3 regions of the Kitasatospora sp. NBC_01266 genome follow, and region 2 is predicted to be linked to each of the others. Evidence: predicted binding sites of a transcription regulator. Region 2 holds the regulator's gene; each other region holds the start of a gene.
The links. The regulator HrcA, encoded in region 2, represses chaperone genes, less so after heat shock. The targets are predictions, from matches to a motif close to TTNGCACTCNGNNNNNCNGAGTGCNAA.

Region 1 (7,225 bases), 640 kb from region 2:
GCCCGCTGCAGATCGGCGATCTTGTGCGCGGCGATGCTGTAGACGAAGGCCTCGAACGGCCGGCCCTCGTCCCGGTAGCGCGGCAGCGCGCAGAGCACCGCGACGCAGACCTCCTGCGCCACGTCGTCCACATGGTGCCGGGCGCCGCCGGGCAGCCGGACCAGCCGGCCCCGGCAGTAGCGCAGGACCAGCGGATGGACGTAGGCCAACAAGGCGTCAGTGGCCGGACCCTCGCCCCGGACCGCCGCCGCCACCAACTCGGCGACCAGCGGCGAGGTGCCCGGAACCGACGACGACCTCCGGCCGCGGGCCCCGGAGTTGCTGGGGACGGCATCGGCCGGTGCTACCTCGCCGGAGTCGGCGGCCTCGTCGTCGCGCATCGGTCCATGGTGCCTGGTCGCGTCGGAAAACCTTGCACCGCGTCCGGACTTGTGCACCGGAACGTTATCCGCCACCGACCCACCCCCGTTCCCACCGTCGCCGTGCTCCACCCCTCCATGGTGCAGCCTGACCGGCCCGTGGGCCTATGCCGCGCCCGAGGAAAAGCGACCGCGCCCCTTCCTCCGTCCAACGGAGGAAGGGGCGCGCCGGAAGTCGGCGCAGCTTCAGCGGACCAGGCCCCAGCGGAAACCGAGCGCCACCGCGTGCGCGCGGTCGGAGGCGCCGAGCTTCTTGAAGAGCCGCCGGGCGTGCGTCTTCACGGTGTCCTCGGAGAGGAAGAGCTCGCGGCCGATCTCCGCATTGCTGCGGCCGTGGCTCATCCCCTCCAGCACCTGGATCTCACGGGCCGTCAGGGTGGGCGCCGCCCCCATGTCGGGGCTGCGCAGCCGACGCGGCGCCAGCCGCCAGGTCGGATCGGCCAGGGCCTGGGTGACGGTGGCCCGCAGCTCGGCCCGCGAGGCGTCCTTGTGCAGGTAGCCGCGGGCACCGGCGGCCACGGCCAGCGCCACGCCGTCCAGGTCCTCGGCGACGGTGAGCATGATGATCCGGGCACCCGGGTCCGCGGACAGCAGCCGCCGGACCGTCTCCACCCCGCCCAGTCCGGGCATCCGGACATCCATCAGGACGAGGTCGGAGCGGTCGGCCACCCAGCGGCGGAGGACCTCCTCACCGTTCGTCGCCGTGGTCACCCGGTCGACACCCGGCACGGTGGCCACCGCACGGCGCAGCGCCTCCCGGGCAAGCGGTGAATCGTCGCAAACGAGAACGGAAGTCATGACCGTCCTCCGCAGCTGATCCGCGTCACGTTGAGCCTCCTGGCTGGTACGAACTCTCTCCGCACTTCCAACGACCGTCACTCGAATGAGTTACGGCCTTCAGGGCCATCTCCACCACTGTACGTGGCCAACCCATTACGGATCAGCCGCATCGCGGGGCGAACGCCGCTCTTTTGTGCTCAGCACGCGCGTCGGACGCCCGTCCGGCGCGCGCCGCGCACGCCGGAGTACGGCCCACCGGCAGCCCGGAGCGGCCGGCGCCGACACACCGGGCCACCCGATTGCCACGGCTCATCCGACCGACTTCCCGCCCACTTGGTCCGTTTTTAAGGCTTTTGTACGATCATTGACTGTTGCGTAACTCTGTGGGTGACTTGTCGGGAAGCGTGCTGTAAGTCATATTTCCAGGTGTCCACCCCGGCGCCTCGAAGCCTCGCCGAACGGCTGTCGGACGACTCGAAGGGAATGAGCCATGGCCGATTTCTCCCGTCTCCCCGGTCCGAACGCGGACCTCTGGGACTGGCAGCTCTCCGCCGCCTGCCGCGGCGTGGACAGTTCGCTCTTCTTCCACCCGGAGGGCGAGCGCGGTGCGGCGCGCAGCTCGCGGGAGCAGAGCGCGAAGGAGGTCTGCATGCGCTGCCCGGTGCGGGCCCAGTGCGCGACCCACGCGCTGGCGGTCCGCGAGCCGTACGGCGTCTGGGGCGGCCTCACCGAGGACGAGCGCGAGGAGTTGCAGGGCCGCGCCCGCAACCGGCTGGCCGAGGTGCCCGTGACCGTTCAGCAGTGACCGCCCGGCGGTAGCAGAAACGTTTGCTCGACGTCAGCGCGCCGGTGTGCGGGCACCCCCGCCGACACCGTCGCCGGCCCTGCGGACATCCCGAAGAGCCTTACCCCCGACGACCGGCCGCCACCGTGGCGAGCCGGTCGAGCATGAGCCCGACGGCCGGCACCTCGGCCAGGTCCGGCAGGGTCAGCGCCACCACCTCACGCATCGCGGGCCGGCCGTCCGCCGCGTGCACCGGCACCGCCGCCACCGCGTCGTGCCGCACCGCGTCCAGCGCCAGGCGCGGCAGCACGGCGACCCCGAGACCCGCGGCCACCAGGCCGACCACCGCCGGGTAGTCGTCGGTGGCGAAGTCGATCCGGGGCGCGAAGCCGGCCTCGGCGCACAGCTCCACCAGTTGCCCGCGGCACTGCGGGCAGCCCGCGATCCACTGCTCCTCGGCCAGCTCGGCGAGCCGCACCGGGTGCTCCGCAGTGCGCTCGGCCAGCGGATGGCCGACCGGCAGCAGGCCGACCAGCGGGTCGTCCAGCAGCGGGCGCACCACCAGCTCGGACCAGTCACCGGCGGCCGCGGTCTCGGCGGCGGCCAGCACGGCGGCGGCCCGGGCCGACCGCGACACACCGTGCGCGGGGGTGCTCACCAGGTGCTCGCCCGGGTAGCGGAAGGCCAGCGCGATGTCGCACTCACCGCCGCGCAGCATCGCCAGCGACTCCGGCGGCTCGGCCTCCACCAGCGACACGCGCACCCCCGGATGGGCGTCGCGCAGTCGGGCGACCGCGGGCGGCACCAGGGTGGAACTCGCGGTGGGGAAGGAGACCAGCCGCACCCGCCCGGCCCGCAGCCCGGCGATCGCGGCCACCTCCTGCTCGGCCGCCGAGAGGCCGGCCAGGATCCCCGAGGCGTGCTTGAGCAGCACCTCGCCGGCCTCGCTCAGCTGCACCCCGCGCCCGGAGCGGGCCACCAGCGGCAGGCCGACCGCCTTCTCCAGCGCCTTCATCTGCTGGCTGACCGCCGGCTGGGTGCACCCCAGCTCCCGCGAAGCGGCGGAGAACGACCCGGTACGGGCGACCGCGCGCAGCACACGCAGATGACGAGCCTCGATCATGCGCCAAGGGTAGACCGACGGCCCGGCACCCCCGGTTGAGCGGGGGTACCGGGCCGTCGGCCGGTCACGCTGTCGAACTACCGACCAGGGGTCAGTGCGAGTGGCCGTGGCCGCCGTGCGAGTGACCGGCGCCGGCCTCCTCCTCGGCGGGCTTCTCCACCACGAGGGTCTCGGTGGTGAGCAGCAGCGAGGCGATCGAGGCGGCGTTCTCCAGGGCGGAGCGGGTGACCTTGACCGGGTCGATGACGCCGGCCTTCATCAGGTCACCGTACTCGCCGGTGGCGGCGTTGAAGCCCTGGTTGCCGTCCAGCTCGGAGACCTTGGAGGTGATGACGTAGCCCTCCAGGCCGGCGTTCTGGGCGATCCAGCGCAGCGGCTCGGCAAGCGCCTTGCGGACCACGGCGACACCGGTGGCCTCGTCGCCCGACAGGCCCAGGCCGCCGTCCAGCACCTTCTGGGCGTGCACCAGGGAGGCGCCACCGCCGGCGACGATGCCCTCCTCGACCGCGGCACGGGTCGCCGAGATGGCGTCCTCCAGGCGGTGCTTGCGCTCCTTGAGCTCCACCTCGGTGGCGGCGCCGACCTTGATCACGCAGACCCCGCCGGCCAGCTTGGCCAGGCGCTCCTGCAGCTTCTCGCGGTCCCAGTCCGAGTCGGTGTTGGCGATCTCGGCCTTGATCTGGGCGACGCGACCGGCGACGGCCGCGGAGTCACCGGCACCGTCGACGACCGTGGTCTCGTCCTTGGTGATGGTGACGCGACGGGCCGAGCCCAGCACGTCCAGGCCGGCCTGGTCGAGCTTGAGGCCGACCTCCTCGGCGATGACGGTGGCACCGGTCAGGGTGGCCAGGTCGCCGAGGATGGCCTTGCGGCGGTCACCGAAGCCCGGGGCCTTGACGGCCACCGCGTTGAAGGTGCCGCGGATCTTGTTCACCACGAGGGTGGAGAGCGCCTCGCCGTCCACGTCCTCGGCGATGATCAGCAGCGGCTTGGAGGTGCCGCCCTGCAGGATCTTCTCCAGCAGCGGGAGCAGTTCCTGGATCGAGGAGATCTTGCCCTGGTTGATCAGGATGTACGGGTCCTCCAGGACCGCCTCCTGGCGCTCCTGGTCGGTGACGAAGTACGGCGACAGGTAGCCCTTGTCGAACTGCATGCCCTCGGTGAAGTCCAGCTCCACGCCGAAGGTGTTGGACTCCTCGACGGTGATCACACCGTCCTTGCCGACCTTGTCGATCGCCTCGGCGATCAGCTCGCCGACCTGGGTGTCCTGCGCGGAGAGCGAGGCGACGGCGGCGACGTCGTCCTTGCCCTCGATCTCGCGGGCGACCGAGAGCAGGTGCTCGGAGACGGCGGCGACGGCCTTGTCGATGCCCTTCTTCAGGGCGGCCGGACCGGCGCCGGCGGCGACGTTGCGCAGACCCTCGTTGACCAGGGCCTGGGCCAGCACGGTGGCGGTGGTGGTGCCGTCACCAGCGACGTCGTTGGTCTTGGTGGCCACCTCCTTGACGAGCTGCGCGCCGAGGTTCTCGTACGGGTCGTCCAGCTCGACCTCGCGGGCGATGGTGACACCGTCGTTGGTGATGGTCGGAGCACCGAACTTCTTGTCGATGACGACGTTGCGGCCCTTGGGGCCGATGGTCACCTTGACGGTGTCGGCCAGCTTGTTGACACCGCGCTCGAGCGAGCGGCGGGCGTCCTCGTCGAACTGCAGGATCTTCGGCATGTTTCCGTTTCCTCGGGATATCTGCGTTACGTGACGTCAGGTGTACCAACAACCGCGCCCCGGGCCCCTGTCACAACTGACACGGATCCGGGGCGGGCCAGGTGGCGGACCGTCAGGTCCGCCGGACTGCTTACTTCTCGACGATGGCGAGAACGTCGCGAGCCGAAAGGACGAGGTACTCCTCGCCCTTGTACTTCACCTCGGTGCCGCCGTACTTGGAGTACAGGACGACGTCGCCCACGGCGACGTCGAGCGGCAGGCGCTGGCCGTCCTCGAAGCGGCCCGGGCCGACGGCCAGGACAACGCCCTCCTGGGGCTTCTCCTTGGCGGTGTCCGGGATAACCAGGCCGGAGGCCGTGGTGGTCTCGGCGTCGAGCGGCTGGACCACGATGCGGTCCTCAAGCGGCTTGATGGCAACCTTGCTGGCGGTGGTCACGTCCGAGTTCCCCTTCGGAGATTACGGGGTTGTCTAACAGGTGAGTGGCGACACCGACGGCCTGCCGTCGCGGGGGTCAGGCCGGTACTGTCGCGTTAGCACTCCCCCAGGGGGGAGTGCCAAGAACGACCATAGGCCGCGGTTAGCACTCAGTCAACCAGAGTGCCAACGGCGCGCGGGGCGAATCGCCGGACCTGGACAATGGCCGGGTGGAGACCGAGATCTTTGAGCAGCTGCTGACCGACCAGGGGCAGCGGCTGCTGGCCGAACTGCGCGAGTACGCCCCCGGCGAGGAGCTGGCGCTGGCCACCCGGCTGCGGCGGGAGCACCCGGCGGAGCTGGTCTCGGCGGCGCTGGGGCAGGCCCGGCTGCGGCAGCGGGCGCAGGCGAAGTTCGGGGACGACGCGGCGCGGATGTACTTCACGCCCAACGGGGTCGAGCAGTCCACCCGGCGCAGCGTGGCCCAGTGGCGGGCGGCCCGGTTCCAGCAGCTCGGGGTGGCGCGGCTGGCCGACCTGTGCGCCGGGATCGGCGGTGACGCGATCGCGCTGGCGCGGGCCGGGATCTCGGTCCTGGCGGTCGACCGCTCCCCGCTGACCTGCGCGGTCGCGGCGGCCAACGCGGCCTCGCTGGGCCTGTCCGAGCTGATCGAGGTGCGCTGCGCGGACGTGGCCGAGGTGCGCGTCGACGGTTTCGACGCCGTCTTCACCGACCCCGCCCGACGCACCGACCGGGGCCGGGTCTTCGACCCCGCCGCCTACTCACCGCCGCTCTCCTGGGCGATCGAGGCCGGCCGGCGCACCCGGTTCGGCGCACTCAAGGTGGCGCCCGGCATCCCGCACGAGGCGGTCCCGCAGGACGCGCAGGCGGAGTGGGTCTCCGACCACGGCGAGGTCAAGGAGGCGGTGCTCTGGTTCGGCACCGCCCCGGCCGCCGACGAGCCGCACCGGGCCACCCTGCTGCCGGGGCCGCACACCCTCTCCGGCGGCCGGCTCCCCGACCCGCCGGCCGGCCCGGTGCGCCGCTACCTCTACGAGCCGGACGGCGCGGTGATCCGCGCCCACCTGGTCGCCGAGGTCGCCGGGCAGCTCGGCGCCACCCTGATCGACCCGATGATCGCCTACCTGACCTCGGACCAGCTGCTCCCCACCCCGTACGCCCACGCGTACGAGATCACCGACGTGCTGCCGTTCAACGTCAAGAAGCTCAAGGCCCTGCTGCGGCAGCGCGCGGTGGGCACCGTGGTGATCAAGAAGCGCGGCATCGGGCTGACCCCGGAGGAGCTGCGCCGGCAGCTGAAGCCCGCGGGGCCGAACTCGGCGACCGTCTTCCTGACCCGGGTCGCCGACGCCCCCACCATGCTGCTGGCTCAGCCTGCGGTCGGCGCCTGGATGTAGTCCTCCAGCCGGGCCACCGAGAAGCCCTGCTCCTGGATCCGGCTGAGCAGTTCGCCGAACATCTCGGTCATCGTCTCGCCCTTGAGGTCCTTGGGACCCCGGAAGTGGGCCAGGATGATGTCACCGGACTTCAGCTTCTTGTCGGCGGCCTGGTACTGCATGTCGTGGATCTGCATCGACTCGCGCCACAGCACGACCGCCCGCGGGCCGCACTGCTGGACGGCGCTGTTGAGCGTCGCGGTGTTGGCGCCGTCACCGTAGGGCGGTCGGAACAGGAACGGCGCGGCCCCGTACTGCTGGGTGAGCACCTGCTGGTCGCCGCAGACCTCGTTCTTCTGCGCGGCGGCGGACACGGTGCTCATCTGCGGGTGGTGCAGCGTGTGGTTCTGGATGTGGTTGCCGGCGGCCTGCAGCGGCTTGAAGTAGCTGTAGTCGTTCTTGATCGCGTCGTCCATCAGGAACATGGTGACCGGGATCTTCAGGTCGTTCATCATGTCGATGAACTTGGGGTCCTTCTCCGCACCGTCGTCGAGGGTCACGAAGACCACCTTGTCGGTGGTGGG
Region 2 (7,225 bases):
GCCCCGCCAGGTCGACGGTGGTGGCCGGCACGTCCGGCTTCTCGGTGGCCGCGGCGCCCTCGGCCCCCTCGACCGGCTCGGTGCCCTCCTCGGGCTTCTCCGCCGTCTTCTCCTCGGGCTCCTCCGTCCCCTCGGCGGGCCGCCCCCCGCGCCGGGGGCCGAACGGCGAAGGCGTCTCGGCGGCCAGCGTGACCAGGTACGGGCGGGCGCCGGTGGGGAAGCCCAGGTCGAAGCTGTGCGCGTCGTAGACCGGGTCGAAGTTGCGCAGCGAGAGGAAGGCGAGGTGCTTGCCGTCGGCGGTGAAGGCGGGCGATGTGTCGACAAATCGCTGCGGGGTGGCCTCGCTGACGGTGCCCGAGGCGAGTTCGGCGAGCATGATCTGGCGCAGCGACCAGGGGCCCAGGGCCGGCTGGGACCAGGCCAGCCAGGCCGCGTCGGGGCTGAAGGCCAACCCGGTGACCTCACCGTCGACGCTGCGGGCCAGCTCGCGCACCGCGCCGTCGGCCAGCGTGACCAGCAGCACCCGGCCGTCGGCCGCGGCCACCGCCGCCTGCCGGCCGTCGGGGGCGACCAGCAGGCCCAGTACCCGGCCCAGCTCGCCCGCCGCGAGCCGGCTGCGCTCGCCGGCCAGCACGTCGGGCGCGTACTCCAGCGCGTCCTCGCCCTCGACGTCGGTCACCCAGAGCGCACCCTGTGCCTCGCCCTCGGCGGTCGGCGGGACCACCCGGGCCAGCCGGGCCCGGGTGCCCGGGGTCTCGTCCAGCACCCGGGCCGGACCCTCCCGGTGGGTCAGCCAGTGCACGGTGCCGCGCACCACCACGGCGGCGGCGCGCGCGGTGGCGTCCGGGGCGGCCGAGCCGAGCCAGCCGGTGGCGGCCAGCGGGTAGCCGCGGCGCCCGGAGCGCGGGCCGGCCGGGCGCACCTCCAGGCGCCGCGGCCGGGCCTTGCCGTCCAGCGAGTCGAGCAGCCACAGGTCGCCGCCGCTGTGCCAGACCACCCGGGTGCCGTCGGTACCGGCGTTGCGGGCGTAGAACGGGCTGTCGAGGTCGGTGTGGCGGCGCAGCTGCGAGCCGTCGGGACGGCTGGAGTAGAGCTGCCCGCTGCCCTCGTGGTCGCTCAGGAAGGCGATCCGGTCGCCCACCCAGAGCGGCGACTCGATGTTGCCGTCCAACTCCTGGTGCACCCGGGCGAACTCGCCGCCGGTGGTGCCGAGCCACAGGCGCCCGGCGGTACCGCCCCGGTACCGCTTCCAGCGGGCCGGCTCCATGCTGACCGCGGAGAGCAGCAGCACCCGCTCGCCGTCGCCCGGCCCCTCGAAGGCCAGGTTGCCGATCGGCCCGAACGGCAGCCGGCGCGGCTGGCCGCCGTCCAGCGGGACGGCGAAGGCCCAGCTCTGACGGGCCGTCGACTGGCCCGCACTGGTGATCGCCACCGGCTCGCCCTGCGGGGTCCAGCCGCGCAGCCTGCTGCGCCCGGTGTGTCCCCAGTGGGTGAGTCGGCTGGCCTCGCCGCCGTCGACCGGGGCCGCGTAGACCTCCGCCGAGCCGTCCCGGGTGGAGGTCCAGGCGATCAGGCGGCCGTCCGGGGAGAAGCGCGGGTGGGAGACCGGTGAGCGGTCGGCGGTCAGCCGCCAGGCTCGGCCACCGTCCAGCGGGGCGAGCCAGATGTCGTCCTCGGCGACGAAGGTCACCAGGTCGCCGTGCAGGTGCGGGTGGCGCAGGTAGGCGCCCGCTGGGGTGCTGTCGGTATCCGTCACTGCGTCAGGTTATGCAGCCCGGGGCGGCTGGGACCAGCGATTCCCAGGAGCCGGAGGAGGCCACCGGCCTTCGGCCGCTCGGTCGTTGGCCGCTCGGTCGTCGGCGAGGCGGCCGCGCGGTCAGGACCAGCGACCGGTGCGGCCGAGCAGCAGGGCGCCCGCGGCCACCCCCGCCGTGGAGGTGCGCAGCACCGAGGGGCCCAGCCGGTAGGGCTTGGCGCCCGCCTCGGCGAAGGCGGCCAGCTCCTCGGGGCTCACCCCGCCCTCCGGACCGACGATCAGCACCAGTTCGCCGCGCTCCGGCAGCTCGGCGGCGGCCAGCGGCTCGGCGCCCTCCTCGTGCAGCACCGCCGCGAACGCCGCCGCGGCCAGCAGCGGAGCCAGCTGACGGGTCGTCATCGGCTCGCGCACCTCGGGAAAGCGCAGCCGGCGCGACTGCTTGCCCGCCTCGCGGGCGGTGGCCCGCCACTTGGCCAGCGCCTTGGCGCCGCGCTCGCCCTTCCACTGGGTGATGCAGCGCGACGCCGACCAGGGGATCACCACGTCGACGCCGACCTCGGTCATGGTCTCCACCGCCAGCTCGCCCCGGTCGCCCTTGGGCAGCGCCTGGACCACGGTGATCCGCGGCTGCGGCTCGGCCTCGGCGCGCAGCTCGGTGAGCGTGACGTCCAGCGCGTCCTTGCCGTGCACGGCGCTGACGGTGCCGTGGCCGCCCAGCCCCAGACCGTCGGTCAGGGTGACCGGCTCGCCGGGCTCCAGCCGCTTCACGGCGGCGGCGTGCCGCCCCTCGGGTCCGTCCAGGCGGACCACGGCGCCGGGCGCGGCGGTGGCCAGCAGGGGCGTCTCGACGACGAAGACGGGTGCGGTCATGGCGCGCGCTCCTCGAAACGGGTCGGGGTGGGCCCGTTGTGCCGGGCCCACCCCGAGAGAGTTGGTGACCGCTCAGCGGCCGTTGAAGGCGTCCTTCAGCCGGGAGAACAGCCCCTGCTGCCCCGGCGCGAAGTGGCCCGAGGGCCGCTCCTCGCCGCGCAGCACCGCCAGTCGACGCAGCAGGTCCTCCTGCTCGGGGTCGAGCTTGGTGGGCGTCTGCACCTCGACATGCACTATCAGGTCGCCCCGGCCGCCCCCGCGCAGGTGGGTGACGCCCCGTCCGTGCAGCGGGATCGACTGGCCGGACTGGGTGCCGGGCCGGATGTCGACCTCCTCCGGGCCGTCCAGCGTCTGCAGCGGCACCTGGGTGCCGAGCGAGGCGGCCGTCATCGGGATGGTCACCGTGCAGTGCAGGTCGTCGCCGCGGCGCTGGAAGGTGGGGTGGTTGGTCTCGGCGATCTCCACGTAGAGGTCGCCGGCCGGGCCGCCGCCGGGGCCGACCTCGCCCTCGCCGGCCAGCTGGATCCGGGTGCCGTTGTCGACACCGGCGGGGATCTTGACGGTGAGGGTGCGCCGGGCCCGGACCCGGCCGTCGCCCGCGCACTCGGGGCAGGGCGTGGGGACCACGGTGCCGAAGCCCTGGCACTGCGGGCACGGGCGGGAGGTCATGACCTGGCCCAGGAAGGACCGGGTGACCTGCGAGACCTCGCCCTTGCCGCGGCACATGTCACAGGTCTGCGCCGAGGTGCCAGGGGCCGCGCCCTCGCCGGAGCAGGTGGTGCAGGTGACGGCCGTGTCGACCTGGAGTTCCTTGGTGGTGCCGAAGGTGGCCTCATCCAGGGTGATCTCCAGCCGGATCATGGCGTCCTGGCCGCGCCGGGTGCGCGAGCGCGGGCCGCGCTGACCGGCGGCCGCGCCGAAGAAGGCGTCCATGATGTCGGAGAAGCCGAAGCCCGCCGCGCCGGCGCCGAAGCCGCCCGCGCCACCGCCGCCGTTCGGCGACAGCGGATCCCCGCCCAGGTCGTAGACCTGCCGCTTGGCCGGATCCGAGAGCACCTCGTAAGCGGCGTTGATCTCCTTGAACCGCTCCTGCGTCTTCGGGTCCGGGTTGACGTCCGGGTGCAGTTCACGGGCGAGGCGCCGGAACGCCTTCTTGATCTCGTCCTGCCCCGCGTCCCGTCGGACGCCGAGTACCGCGTAGTAGTCCGTGGCCACCAATTGCTCCGCTTGTTCTGCCTGTGGAAAGTCCTGCTGCGACTGGGTTGCCTACTAAATCTAGTAGGGGTGCTGCTACGACTCGGCCAGGATCTGCCCCACGTACCGGGCAACGGCTCGGACCGCCCCCATCGTGCCGGGGTAGTCCATCCGCGTCGGCCCGATCACGCCGAGCTTGGCCACGCTCTCGTCGCCCGAACCGTAGCCGACCGAGACGACCGACGTGGAATTCAGCCCTTCGTACTCGTTCTCCCGGCCGATCCGCACCGTCATCCCGCCGTCGGTGGTCTCGCCGAGCAGGCGGAGCAGCACCACGTGCTCCTCCAGCGCCTCCAGCACCGGCTGGATGGTGAGCGGGAAGTCGTGGCCGACCCGGGTCAGGTTGGCCGTGCCGGCCAGCATGATCCGCTCCTCGTTCTGCTCCACCAGGGTCTCGAAGAGGGTGGAGAGCACGGTGGCGACGATCGGGCGCTCGGCCGGCTCGAAGGCCGCCGGCAGGTCGTCCACCAGGGCCGGGACGTCGGGGAACCGCTGGCCGCCGGCCCGGGCGTTCAGCCGGGCGCGCAGGTCGGCCAGGGTGGACTCGCGGACCGGACCGGGGCAGTCGACCACCCGCTGCTCGACCCGCCCGGTGTCGGTGATCAGCACCAGCATCACCTTGGCCGGGGCGAGCGAGACCAGCTCGACATGGCGCACCGCGGAGCGGGAGAGCGACGGGTACTGGACCACCGCGACCTGGCGGGTCAGCTGGGCCAGCAGCCGCACGGTGCGGGCCACCACGTCGTCCAGGTCGACCGCGCCGTCCAGGAAGTGCCGGATCGCGCGACGCTCGGGGGCGCTCATCGGCTTGACCTCGGCCAGCCGGTCGACGAAGAGCCGGTAGCCCTTGTCGGTCGGGATCCGGCCGGCGCTGGTGTGCGGCTGCTGGATGTAGCCGTCCTCTTCCAGGGTGGCCATGTCGTTGCGCACCGTGGCCGGCGAGACGCCGAGGTTGTGGCGCTCCACCAGGGCCTTGGAGCCCACCGGCTCCTCGGTGCCGACGTAGTCCTGGACGATGGCGCGCAGCACCGCGAGCTTGCGCTCGTCGAGCTGGCGCAGCTCCACCCGGCCGACCTCGGCGCCCCGGGCGACGCGGCCGGCCGGAGCGGCCTTGGCGCCCGGGCGGGCGGAGCGGGCGGCGGGCCGCCCGGCCGGCTGGTCGCCGACCGGGTCGCGACCGCTCGGACGCGGGTCGGAATCGGGTTCGTCGAACATGGCACGCACCTCCCTCTTCGCGCGTTGTCCAGGTACCAGGGTCCTGCGGGGCAAGTCCTTCGCCGAGCATCGCGCCGAGTGGTTCGGCGCACGCTCGGCACTGCTCGGTCGGATCGGGCTTGGCACTCTGCACAGTGGAGTGCCAGAACCGTACCTGCCAGTGTAAGGCCCGGGTCCGACGGCAGGAACGCCCTGGCCGTGGATGCCGCGCGGATCACTCCGCGCGGTGCCCCCTGCCGGACGGACGTGACGAGCGACGCGCGATCATGTCCGACCAGGGTGGTGCCCGCCGCCCGGCGAAGTGGCAGCATCGATAGCAACTGAGATCGGGGCCGGAACGACCGCCCCGACGATGGAGAACTGATGGACAGAGGAGCAGCCATGTCGGCGTCCGGCCCCCACACCCGTTTTGCTCCCGACCGTGGGCTGTCCACGCGGATGGTCACCACGATGTTCCTGATCGGGCTGCTGTACGTCGGTTTCACGGGTGTGCTGATCGTCCTGCTGAAGGGCGCCTGGCCGCTGATCGTGCTGCTGATGGGCGGGCTCTTCGTCGCGCAGTTCTGGTTCAGCGACAAGATCACCGAGCGGGCGATGGGCGCCCACGAGGTCACCCCCGAGCAGTACCCGCAGCTGCACGGCACCATTGACCGGCTCTGCGCCCTGGCCGACATGCCCAAGCCGCGGGTCGCGGTGGCCAACAACGACATGCCCAACGCCTTCGCCACCGGCCGCAACCCGCAGAACGCGGTGGTCTGCGTGACCACCGGCCTGCTGCGCCGGCTGGAGCCGGAGGAGCTGGAGGGCGTGCTCGCGCACGAGCTCTCGCACGTCGCGCACCGGGACGTCGCCGTGATGACGATCGCCGGCTTCCTCGGCGTACTGGCCGGCGCGATCACCCGGATCGCGCTCTACAGCGGCATGATGAGCGGCGGCAACCGGAACAACAACAACAATGACAGCGCCGCGATCCTGATGATCATCATCCCGATCGTCAGCGTGGTGGTCTACGCGCTCAGCTTCCTGCTCACCCGGCTGCTCTCCCGCTACCGCGAGCTGGCCGCCGACCGCGCCGCCGCCCAGCTGACCGGCCGGCCCAGCGCGCTCGCCTCGGCGCTGACCAAGGTGACCGGGCAGATCTCCGCGATCCCGACCAAGGACCTGCGCCAGGCGCAGCCCTACAACGCCTTCTTCTTCGCCCCCGCGCTGAACGCCCGCGAGGCGGCCACCCAGCTGATGTCCACCCACCCCAGCCTGGAGCAGCGGCTGGAGCAGCTGGGCAAGATCTCCGCCGAGCTGGGTCAGCACTGACCCACGCACCATCCCCGAAAGGAACGATCCGTGGGATTCCTGGACGCGCTGCTCGGCCGCACCAAGCCGGTCAAGCCCGACCTCGACCAGCTGTTCGGTGTGCCCTCGGCCGCCCTCACCCTGGAGGCCGCCGCCGGCTTCACGCCCACCGGGCTGGGCTCGGTCTGCTTCGCCGCGGTCGAGGGCGGCGCCTTCGTCGAGGTGGAGCGGCAGGTGCGGGCCCTGCTGGACGCCGACACGGCGGGCGGCGGCACGCCGGTGGAGGCCAGCCGGGACCAGTACGGCTACTCCTGGCTGCTCGCCCGGCACACCCCCGAGGAGCTGCCCGACCTGGTCAACGACCTGCACGCGGTCAACAGCGAGCTGGAGGCCAACGGCTTCGGGCCGCAGCTGCTCTGCTCGCTGGTGGGCTTCCGCAACGAGGCCGGCCAGTCGCTGGCGCTGGTCTACCTCTACAAGCGCGGCGCGTTCTACCCGTTCGCCCCGATGCCCGGCGGCGGCGAGCGCCGCAACAGCCCGCTGGAGCTGCAGGTGAAGGCGATGCTCGGCAACGACCTGCGGCTGGAGACGGACCTGAGCCGCTGGTTCCCGGTCTGGGGCGCGCCCGGCCTGTGACGCGTTCGTGCTGAGCCGACGGCCCGTGGATCCTGACGGGCCGTCGGCTTTTCCTATAGTTCCTCCCATGCGCAGCACTCAGTACGGCCCCGACCTGACCCCGCCCTGGAAGCGGCCGGGGGGACAGCCCGCCCCGGAGGTGGCCGCCCAGCGGGACCTGGTGGTCGAGGAGGCCACCACCGGCTTCTGCGGCGCGGTGGTGCG
Region 3 (7,225 bases), 2.0 Mb from region 2:
GTGGGCGCGCTGATCGCGCTGGCACTGGGGCACGCACCGGTCTGGACGCTCTTCCTGGCGGCCGTCCCGGCCGGCGCCACCGTGCCGCAGATCGGCGCGATGGTCCGGGCCCGCTGGGTGGGCCGGCTCAGTGACCGGCCCGCCCACCTCAACACCGCCTTCGCCTTCGAATCGGTGACCGACGAGTTCACCTTCGTCATCGGCCCGGTGCTGGCCGGCGCGATCGCCACCACGGTGACCCCGGCGGCCGCGCTGATCACCGAGGCCGCGCTCACCGTGGTCGGCGGGCTGGCCTTCGCCGCCCAGCGGCGCACCGCCCCGGCCCGGCACCTGCCCGAACCCGGCGCTCGACGGACCTCCGCGCTGGCCTCGCCCGGCGTGCGACTGCTGGCCGGCACCTTCCTCGGCGTCGGCAGCGTCTTCGGCGGCATGCAGATCTCGGTCACCGCCACCGCCGAAGCGGCCGGGCAGGGCGGGCTGAGCGGCATCGTCTACGGGATCTTCGCCGGCGGCTCGATGCTGGCCGGCGTGCTGTACGGGCTGATCAACTGGCGGCACTCGGCCCAGCAGCGGATGCTCGGCAGCTACACGCTGCTGGTGCTCGGCTGCTCGACGCTCTGGGCGATGCCCAACCTGACCACGCTGGCGGTGGCCGGACTGGTCTGCGGGCTGGCCATCGCGCCGACCCTGATCACCGGCTACACGCTGGTCGAGACCCTGGTCGCCGACGGTGCCAAGACCGAGGCGTTCACCTGGCTGACCGGCGCGATCGGCCTGGGCCTGGCGGTCGGCTCGACCGTGGCCGGGCAGCTGATCGACGCCGGCGGGCCGTGGACCGGGTTCCTGGTGCCGCTGGCCGGGTCGGGTCTCGGCCTGGTGGCGCTGGTCACGTTGCGGCGGCTGCTGGTGGCTCCGGGGACCCGGGGCCGTACCGTTGCCAGGGGCGGCGGCAGTGCGGTGGCCTCGCTGGCCGGGGTGTCGGAGCGCTGACTCCGGCGCGCTGACTCCGGTGCGTGGTCCGGGGCTGTGCCGCGGGCCGGTCCGGCGCTCGTGCGTCGTCGGCCAGCCGCCGGTCGGTAGGCAGTTCGTCGCCGGTTCGTCGCTGGTTCGTCGCCGGTTCGTCGCCGAATCCGGCGGCACAGCCGACGAGGTACCCCCGCGGCGCCATGTCGGCGCTGGACTGATCAAGCGGAATGCCGCATCATGGACCGTCGTTAGCACTCATCAGGCGAGAGTGCCAGGAGGAAGACAAGTGCCCACGTACCAGTACCAGTGCACCGAGTGCGGCAGCGGCCTTGAGGCGGTGCAGAAGTTCACCGACGAGGCGCTGACCGTGTGCCCCAACTGCGAGGGACGCCTGCGCAAGGTCTTCTCGGCAGTGGGCGTGGTGTTCAAGGGCTCCGGGTTCTACCGGACCGACAGCCGCTCCTCCTCCAGCAGCTCGGTGGGGTCCGCGTCGACCTCGACGGGGGCGTCGTCCTCGGGCTCGAGCACCGGTTCGGGATCTGGAGCGGGTTCCTCGTCGACCTCGTCGTCGAGTTCGAGCTCCTCGTCCTCGACCTCCTCGTCGTCGTCCTCGAGCTCGACCTCGAGTTCGGCCAGCTGAGGCGGCTTCCGGATTTTCTTGCGGAAAGGCCCCTGGTGGCGCCCGATCGGGCGCCACCAGAGGCCTTTCCGCGTCATGGTGCGGTGCGGTGCGCGGTGAGGCGGTGCTGCGTGGTGCCGCGGTGCGGCGTGGAGGCTGCGGGTTGTCCACAGGTGCTGGGTTATCCACAGGAATTCGGTGGGGGCTGGGCGCGGTGGTGTGCGGGTCGGATGCTGGTCCGGCAAGCCCAGGCAGCCCCGCCCGAGCGCCCGACACGGAGGTGGATCCCATGACCACGACCGCGACCACGAGCACGACCGCGCCGCCGTCACCGACCGCCCGGCGGTGCGCCCAGCAGCCGCCGCCCCGGTGCCCGTCCCCGCTGCCGCCGCGGCAGACCGTCCCCGAGTTCCGCCCGATCCGGCGTGGTGGTGGCGGGCGGCAGCGCCTGCGGCAGGCGGTGCGGCATCGACCGGGCGTGCTGGCCACCAGCCTGCTCGCCGCCGCCACGGCGATCGCCGCCGGTCCGCTCTACCCCGGCCCGCCCGGACCGGCAGCTCCGGTCGGCCCGCAATCGCTGCCGACCTCGGCAGCGGCACCGCGCTGCCCCTCGGGGCGGTGAGGGTGCGGCGCGGGGCAGGAAGCAGGGCACTCGGCCGCTTCCGGGCCTGCCGGCCCCTGAGTAGGCTGACTAGCCGCCGTGGTGCGGGGGTCGCTGGCTCAGGTACCAGTCCAGACCGCGCGAAGCCCCGGATTCGCCCCAGCCCGTGTCGGTGTCATCCGCCGTCTGCCGACTCAGCGGGTCCGCGAACACCAGCTTGGTCTTCTTCGCGGGGGCGGCCGGGCCCGGCTTCGCGGCGGTCGGAGCCGCGGGCTGCTGGTCCTGCTCGCTCCGGCTGTCCCGCTCGTGCTGTCCTGCCATCGTCCTGCCTCCGGTCCGGGTTCACTCCCGTCCAGCCTATGGCCTGGCACGGCGCCAGGGGCCAGGCGTAGGCCCGGCCCCTGGCGCTGCCCACCCAGCGGTGGACGTCGTTGATCAGCCCAGCTCGGCCTTCAGGAAGTTGGCCCCGTTGTAGGAGCCCCACCCGGTCACCTTGTCGTAGCCGGTGCCCGCGCTGTAGGCCCCGTTGTTCCCGGACTTCACGTCGTGGAAGGCGGAGGCGTAGGAGCTGGAGGCCGCCAGCGTGTAGATCCGGCTGTTCGCGAACCCGAAGGAGGCCTTGCCCTTGGCCTTGGCCGCACTGTCGTAGACCGCCGTGAAGGCCGCCCAGTTCGGCGCCGAGGCGCTGGTGCCGCCGTACACGTTCCAGGCGCCCTCGGTGTAGACCGCCCAGCCGGTGTTCGGGTCGGCCTCGGAGGCGACATCCGGCACCGACCGGTAGGTGCCCTTGTTGACCTTCGTCTGGTAGCTCGGCGTGTTGAAGTAGGAGGAGACCCCGCCACCGCTGCCGGACCAGGCCGTCTCGCTCTTCCAGGCGCCACCGGAGCCCAGCGAGAGCGTGGTGCCGCCGGCCCCGGTGACCCACGGGTCGGAGGCCGGGAAGTCGACCGAGGTGCCACCGTTGCCGGCGTCGTCCGAGCCGCTGTCACCGGAGGCGGCGTAGACCGACTGGCCCTGCGCCGCGGCCTCCTGGAGGTCGGCGTCGACGGCCACCCGGTTGCTCGGCGTCTCGCCCGCCTCGTAGGTGCCCCAACTCGTGGAGATGACCGGGACGTTGTCGCTGACCAGCTTGCTGTAGACCGCGGTCTCGCCGGCGTCGCTGTTCGGGGCCTCGTAGACCTTGATCGTCGCGCCGGGCGCCAGCGCCTGGACGACCTCGATGTCCAGGTCGACCTCGTCCTGGCCCGACAGGTCGGTGGTGCCACCGCCGGCGTTGACCACGGTCGGCGCGGGGAGCTTCAGGCCGAAGCCCTTGTCGTAGGCCGCCACATCGGACTGCTGGAAGCCGGAGAACTCCAGGAGTCCGACCGTGACGCCCTTGCCGTTGGTGCCGGCCTTGATCGTGGAGGTGAGGTTGTAGGCAGCCTGCGCGTTGGTCGGGCTCAGCCCGGCGGGAGTCTTGGAGCTGGCGTCCGGAGTCGCCTGGGCGGTCGACTTGGTGCTGAAGTGGGTGTACTTGGCGTAGCTGTTGAGGCCGGACACGTCGGTCACCACGGAGGCGATGTCGGCGGGCAGCACCGGCTCGCTGGTGTTGGCGAAGTAGCTGTGCCCGTCCTGGTTGTCCCGGTAGGTGGCCAGGCTGGTCCCGAAGGCCTTCTGCACCTGGGCCGCGGTGCCACTGGCCTCGATGGTGAGCCGGTTGGCGGTCACGTCGCCGACCTGCAGCCCCTGGCCCGCCAGGTAGGCGGAGACCTTGGCGACCGTTGCCGGGGTCGCCCCGAACCGCTGGGCGAACTGGTCCACCGTCAGGTAGTGCTGGTACTCGGCGGAGTTCGGGTCGGTCACCTGGTTGAGGAAGGCGTCCAGCCCTGCCGTGTCCCGCTGCGCGAGGCTGACCGCCACGGATATCCGCTGCCCGGCCGCGACATCGCCGGTGCGGACGGAGTGACTGACCGCCGCCACGACATCCCCGCGCAGTGCGGCGGGCGACTGGGCGGCGGGCTGGGCGGCGAACGCGGGCGCGGCGGCCAGCGCGATGATCGGCAGTGGAGCGGCGAGCAGTCCGACGACAGGCCTGATGCGGAGCTTCACAGAAGTCCTCCTGAGACGGGAGCGATCGACCGAGGGCGCCGACTGCCGCAGGTGCGGCCGAGCCTGGCGCCTTGGTTGGGGTAGCTCCAAGCTAGGCTTGTCGATCCACCGTCAAAAGAGGGATATCCCCTGCTGGTTGTATGTCGCGATCGTGTCCTGGGATGTCGCCGGACGTCATGCCGGTTGCTGCCGGGGTCTGCTGGGGGTCTGCTGGGGTCGTGGCGCACTCGGGCATGACGATGGACCGAGGCACGAGTGCGGCATCGGTGGGGAGTGGGGTGGGACCTCGGGGCGGTTCAGCTGCCGGCGGCGAGGGCTCGGGCGAGACCTACTCGGGAGCGCACACCGAGCTTGCGGTAGACCCGGGAGAGGGTGCCTTCGACGGTCTTCACGCTCACGAAGAGAGCGGCGGCCACCTCGCGGTTGGACGCGCCGTCGGCGGCCAGGCCTGCCATCCGCTGCTCACTGGCCGTCAGCAGTCCACCGTCCGTGCCCGGCAGGGCGACCGTCTGCTCCAGGCGCTCCAACTCCCGCTCCACCCTGGTCAGCAGGGGCCCGGCCGCGTGCTCCGCGCAGAGCTGCCGGGCTTCCAGGAGTGCCGTCCGGGCATCCGACCGATGCCGCAGGCGCCGCTCGACCGACCCGAGGGCCAGCAGCGTCCTGGCCACCTCCAAGGGCAGTACCGCCGCGCGTTGCCGCTCCGCCGCCGACCGCAGCAGATCAGCCGCGGCCCGGCCGTTCCCCAGGCCCGCCTGCGCCAGCCCGCAGGACCGGTCCAGTGCGGCCCGTGCCGGACTGTCCGGCACGCCCTCCCACCGCACGGTCAACTCGCGGGCCTGGCCCAGGACCTGCGCTGCCGCGCCGTGCTCCCCCAGCGCCGCGAGCCCTTCGACCAGCAGCGCGAGCCTGCGCACGGCGGCCGGGTCCGCCAGCTCCGCCGCCGTGCTCAGCCGGTGCGCCTCCTGAAGCGCCTCCACCCCGGCCGCCGTGGCAGTGGCATCGCCGCCGAGCAGGGCCGACTCGCCGAGCGTGCCGAGGGCGCGCACCTGGTGCCAGCGATCGCCGACCGCCCCCCAGCAGGCCGCCGCTCGGCGCGCCAGCTGCCCGGCCCGGTCGGCGCTGCCGCCCGCCAGTTCGGCGAGCGCCACCGCGTGCAGCGCGAGCCCGTGCACCGGACCGGGCGGAGCGGCCGGGGCGGCGCCGGCCAGCGGTTCCCCGGCGGCGGCCAGAACCTCCTGCAGTCGGCCGGCCATCGCCATCGCTGACGCCGCGTCACCGAGCTGGGCGTATGCCGCGCAGCGCAGGGTGAGGGCAGCCGGGCCCGCGACCGCGGGAGTGACCACGCCGGCGGCGGCCGCACCGGTCGCGGCCAAGGCGATCCGGACGGCGGCGGGATCGTCCAGACTCAGCTCGGCATCGAGCAGACCGAGGCGGAGTTCGTGTCGCACGGTGCGCCGCTCCACCTGGCGCAGCAAGGCGGTGGCCTCCGCCAGCGCTCGCCGACCGGCCATCAGGTCACCGTGCGCGGCCCGCACGGTGGCGAGCGTCTCGAGCACGGCGACTCGTTGGGCCACCGGGCCAAGGGCGGGCACGGGTGGCGCGGGCGAGGAGGGCACGGGTGAGAGCGGCACAGGTGAGGACGGCGCGAGCGAGGACGGCACAGGTGAGGAGGGCGTGAGCGAGGCCAGCGCGGCCCGCAGCACCGGGAGCGCCCGCCCGGGGCTGCCCGCGAGCAGCTGGCGCTCGGCGGCCCAGCGGAGCAGCTCGGGTTCCGCCCAGCGCAGGGCCGTCGCCGTCTCCCCCGCTGCATCGGCACCGTCACCGGCACCGTCACCTCCCGCCCCCTCCAGCTGCGTTCGCCGGACCGCGCCGACCTCGGCCAAGCCGTCCGCGATCACCTCCCGCAGCCCCGCCAGCGCCTGCCCGGCCGAGCGGAGCAGCACCACCCGGGCCCGGGTGCGCAGCGCGACCGCCGCCGGGGACAGCGCGTTGGCGCCGCCGAGTGCCCGCAGCGCCAACGCCCGGGCCTCGGGCCAGCGCGCGGCGGCCACCGCGTAGTCGGCCGCGTCCACCACGTGCTCCAGTCGGCGCGCGTCCTGGCCGCCGGCCAACAGGGCCAGTTCGTAGGCCTCTTCGGGCGCGTCGCGCTGGTGGGCGTGGCGTGCCGCCGCAGCCAGGGTGCGGGCGTCCGGCGCGGTCGGCCGGTCCGGCGCGGTCGGCCGGTCCGGCGCGGTCGGCCAGTCCGGCGCCGCATCAGCCACCGAGCCCACCGCGCCCGCTGAACCCGCCGCCGCGCCGAGTTGGGCCAGCGCGGCGAGGTGGGCGCGCTCGTCCGGGTCGGTGGTGGCGAGGGCCAGCGCGCTGCGGGCGGAGGCGAGTTCGGTCGGCGAGGCCTCGGCCAGCAGGACCGCGCGCACCACCGGCTCGCGGAAGCGCAGCTCCCCGGCGCGGCGTTCGGCCTCGGATCCGCCACCGGCCGCGGCCGGTTCGGCGTCCTGCGGCGGGTCGATCAGCTCCAGGACGTCCGCGCGCAGCGCCCCGTCCAGCAGCTGGAGCGGCTCGGCCCCCGTCGCCCGGCGCAGCAGCGCCAGTGTCGGGCGGGCCACCGCCGCGGCCGACAGCAGCAGGCGCCGCTCCGCCGCCCCGTACGGCCGCAGGCGCTCCAGCACCTCGGCGCGCAGGCTGGTCGGCACCCCGTGCGGTCCCAGCAGGCCGAACCGGAAGCCGACCCGCGCGAGTTCCAGTGCCTGCCCCGGATTTCCCGCCGCGGCCAGCTGAACGTCACGCAGCAGCGCCACCGGCAGCGGGCCCCCGAGTTCGCGTGCCAGCAGTTCGGCAAGGGCGGTGGGTGCCAAGGGCGTCAGCCGCGACTCGACGGTCGACGGCGGGCAGATCTCCCACCAGCGGACGGCCGCCGCACCATCGCGCAGGGTCGCGAGCACGCGCAC

Region 1: the regulator HrcA is predicted to act here: its motif matches at 5,408-5,434, upstream of groES (co-chaperone GroES).
Region 3: the regulator HrcA is predicted to act here: its motif matches at 1,215-1,241, upstream of OG403_RS21695 (FmdB family zinc ribbon protein).

What each region holds. Positions count from the first base shown of each region.
Region 1 is NZ_CP108458.1:3,594,717-3,601,941, forward strand. Features, by position in the region: gene shbA (RNA polymerase sigma factor ShbA) at 1-380, opposite strand, end outside; gene OG403_RS15390 (response regulator transcription factor) at 606-1,217, opposite strand; gene OG403_RS15395 (WhiB family transcriptional regulator) at 1,690-2,004, shown strand; gene OG403_RS15400 (LysR substrate-binding domain-containing protein) at 2,105-3,106, opposite strand; gene groL (chaperonin GroEL) at 3,198-4,829, opposite strand; gene groES (co-chaperone GroES) at 4,960-5,265, opposite strand; gene OG403_RS15415 (class I SAM-dependent methyltransferase) at 5,475-6,662, shown strand; gene OG403_RS15420 (polysaccharide deacetylase family protein) at 6,635-7,225, opposite strand, start outside.
Region 2 is NZ_CP108458.1:2,954,365-2,961,589, forward strand. Features, by position in the region: gene OG403_RS12555 (S41 family peptidase) at 1-1,756, opposite strand, end outside; gene OG403_RS12560 (16S rRNA (uracil(1498)-N(3))-methyltransferase) at 1,877-2,626, opposite strand; gene dnaJ (molecular chaperone DnaJ) at 2,699-3,841, opposite strand; gene hrcA (heat-inducible transcriptional repressor HrcA) at 3,917-5,095, opposite strand; gene htpX (zinc metalloprotease HtpX) at 5,477-6,406, shown strand; gene pspAB (PspA-associated protein PspAB) at 6,437-7,021, shown strand; gene OG403_RS12585 (DUF3097 domain-containing protein) at 7,089-7,225, shown strand, end outside.
Region 3 is NZ_CP108458.1:4,932,720-4,939,944, reverse strand. Features, by position in the region: gene OG403_RS21700 (MFS transporter) at 1-990, shown strand, start outside; gene OG403_RS21695 (FmdB family zinc ribbon protein) at 1,253-1,606, shown strand; gene OG403_RS21690 (hypothetical protein) at 1,875-2,207, shown strand; gene OG403_RS21685 (hypothetical protein) at 2,277-2,507, opposite strand; gene OG403_RS21680 (S53 family peptidase) at 2,622-4,277, opposite strand; gene OG403_RS21675 (helix-turn-helix transcriptional regulator) at 4,574-7,225, opposite strand, start outside.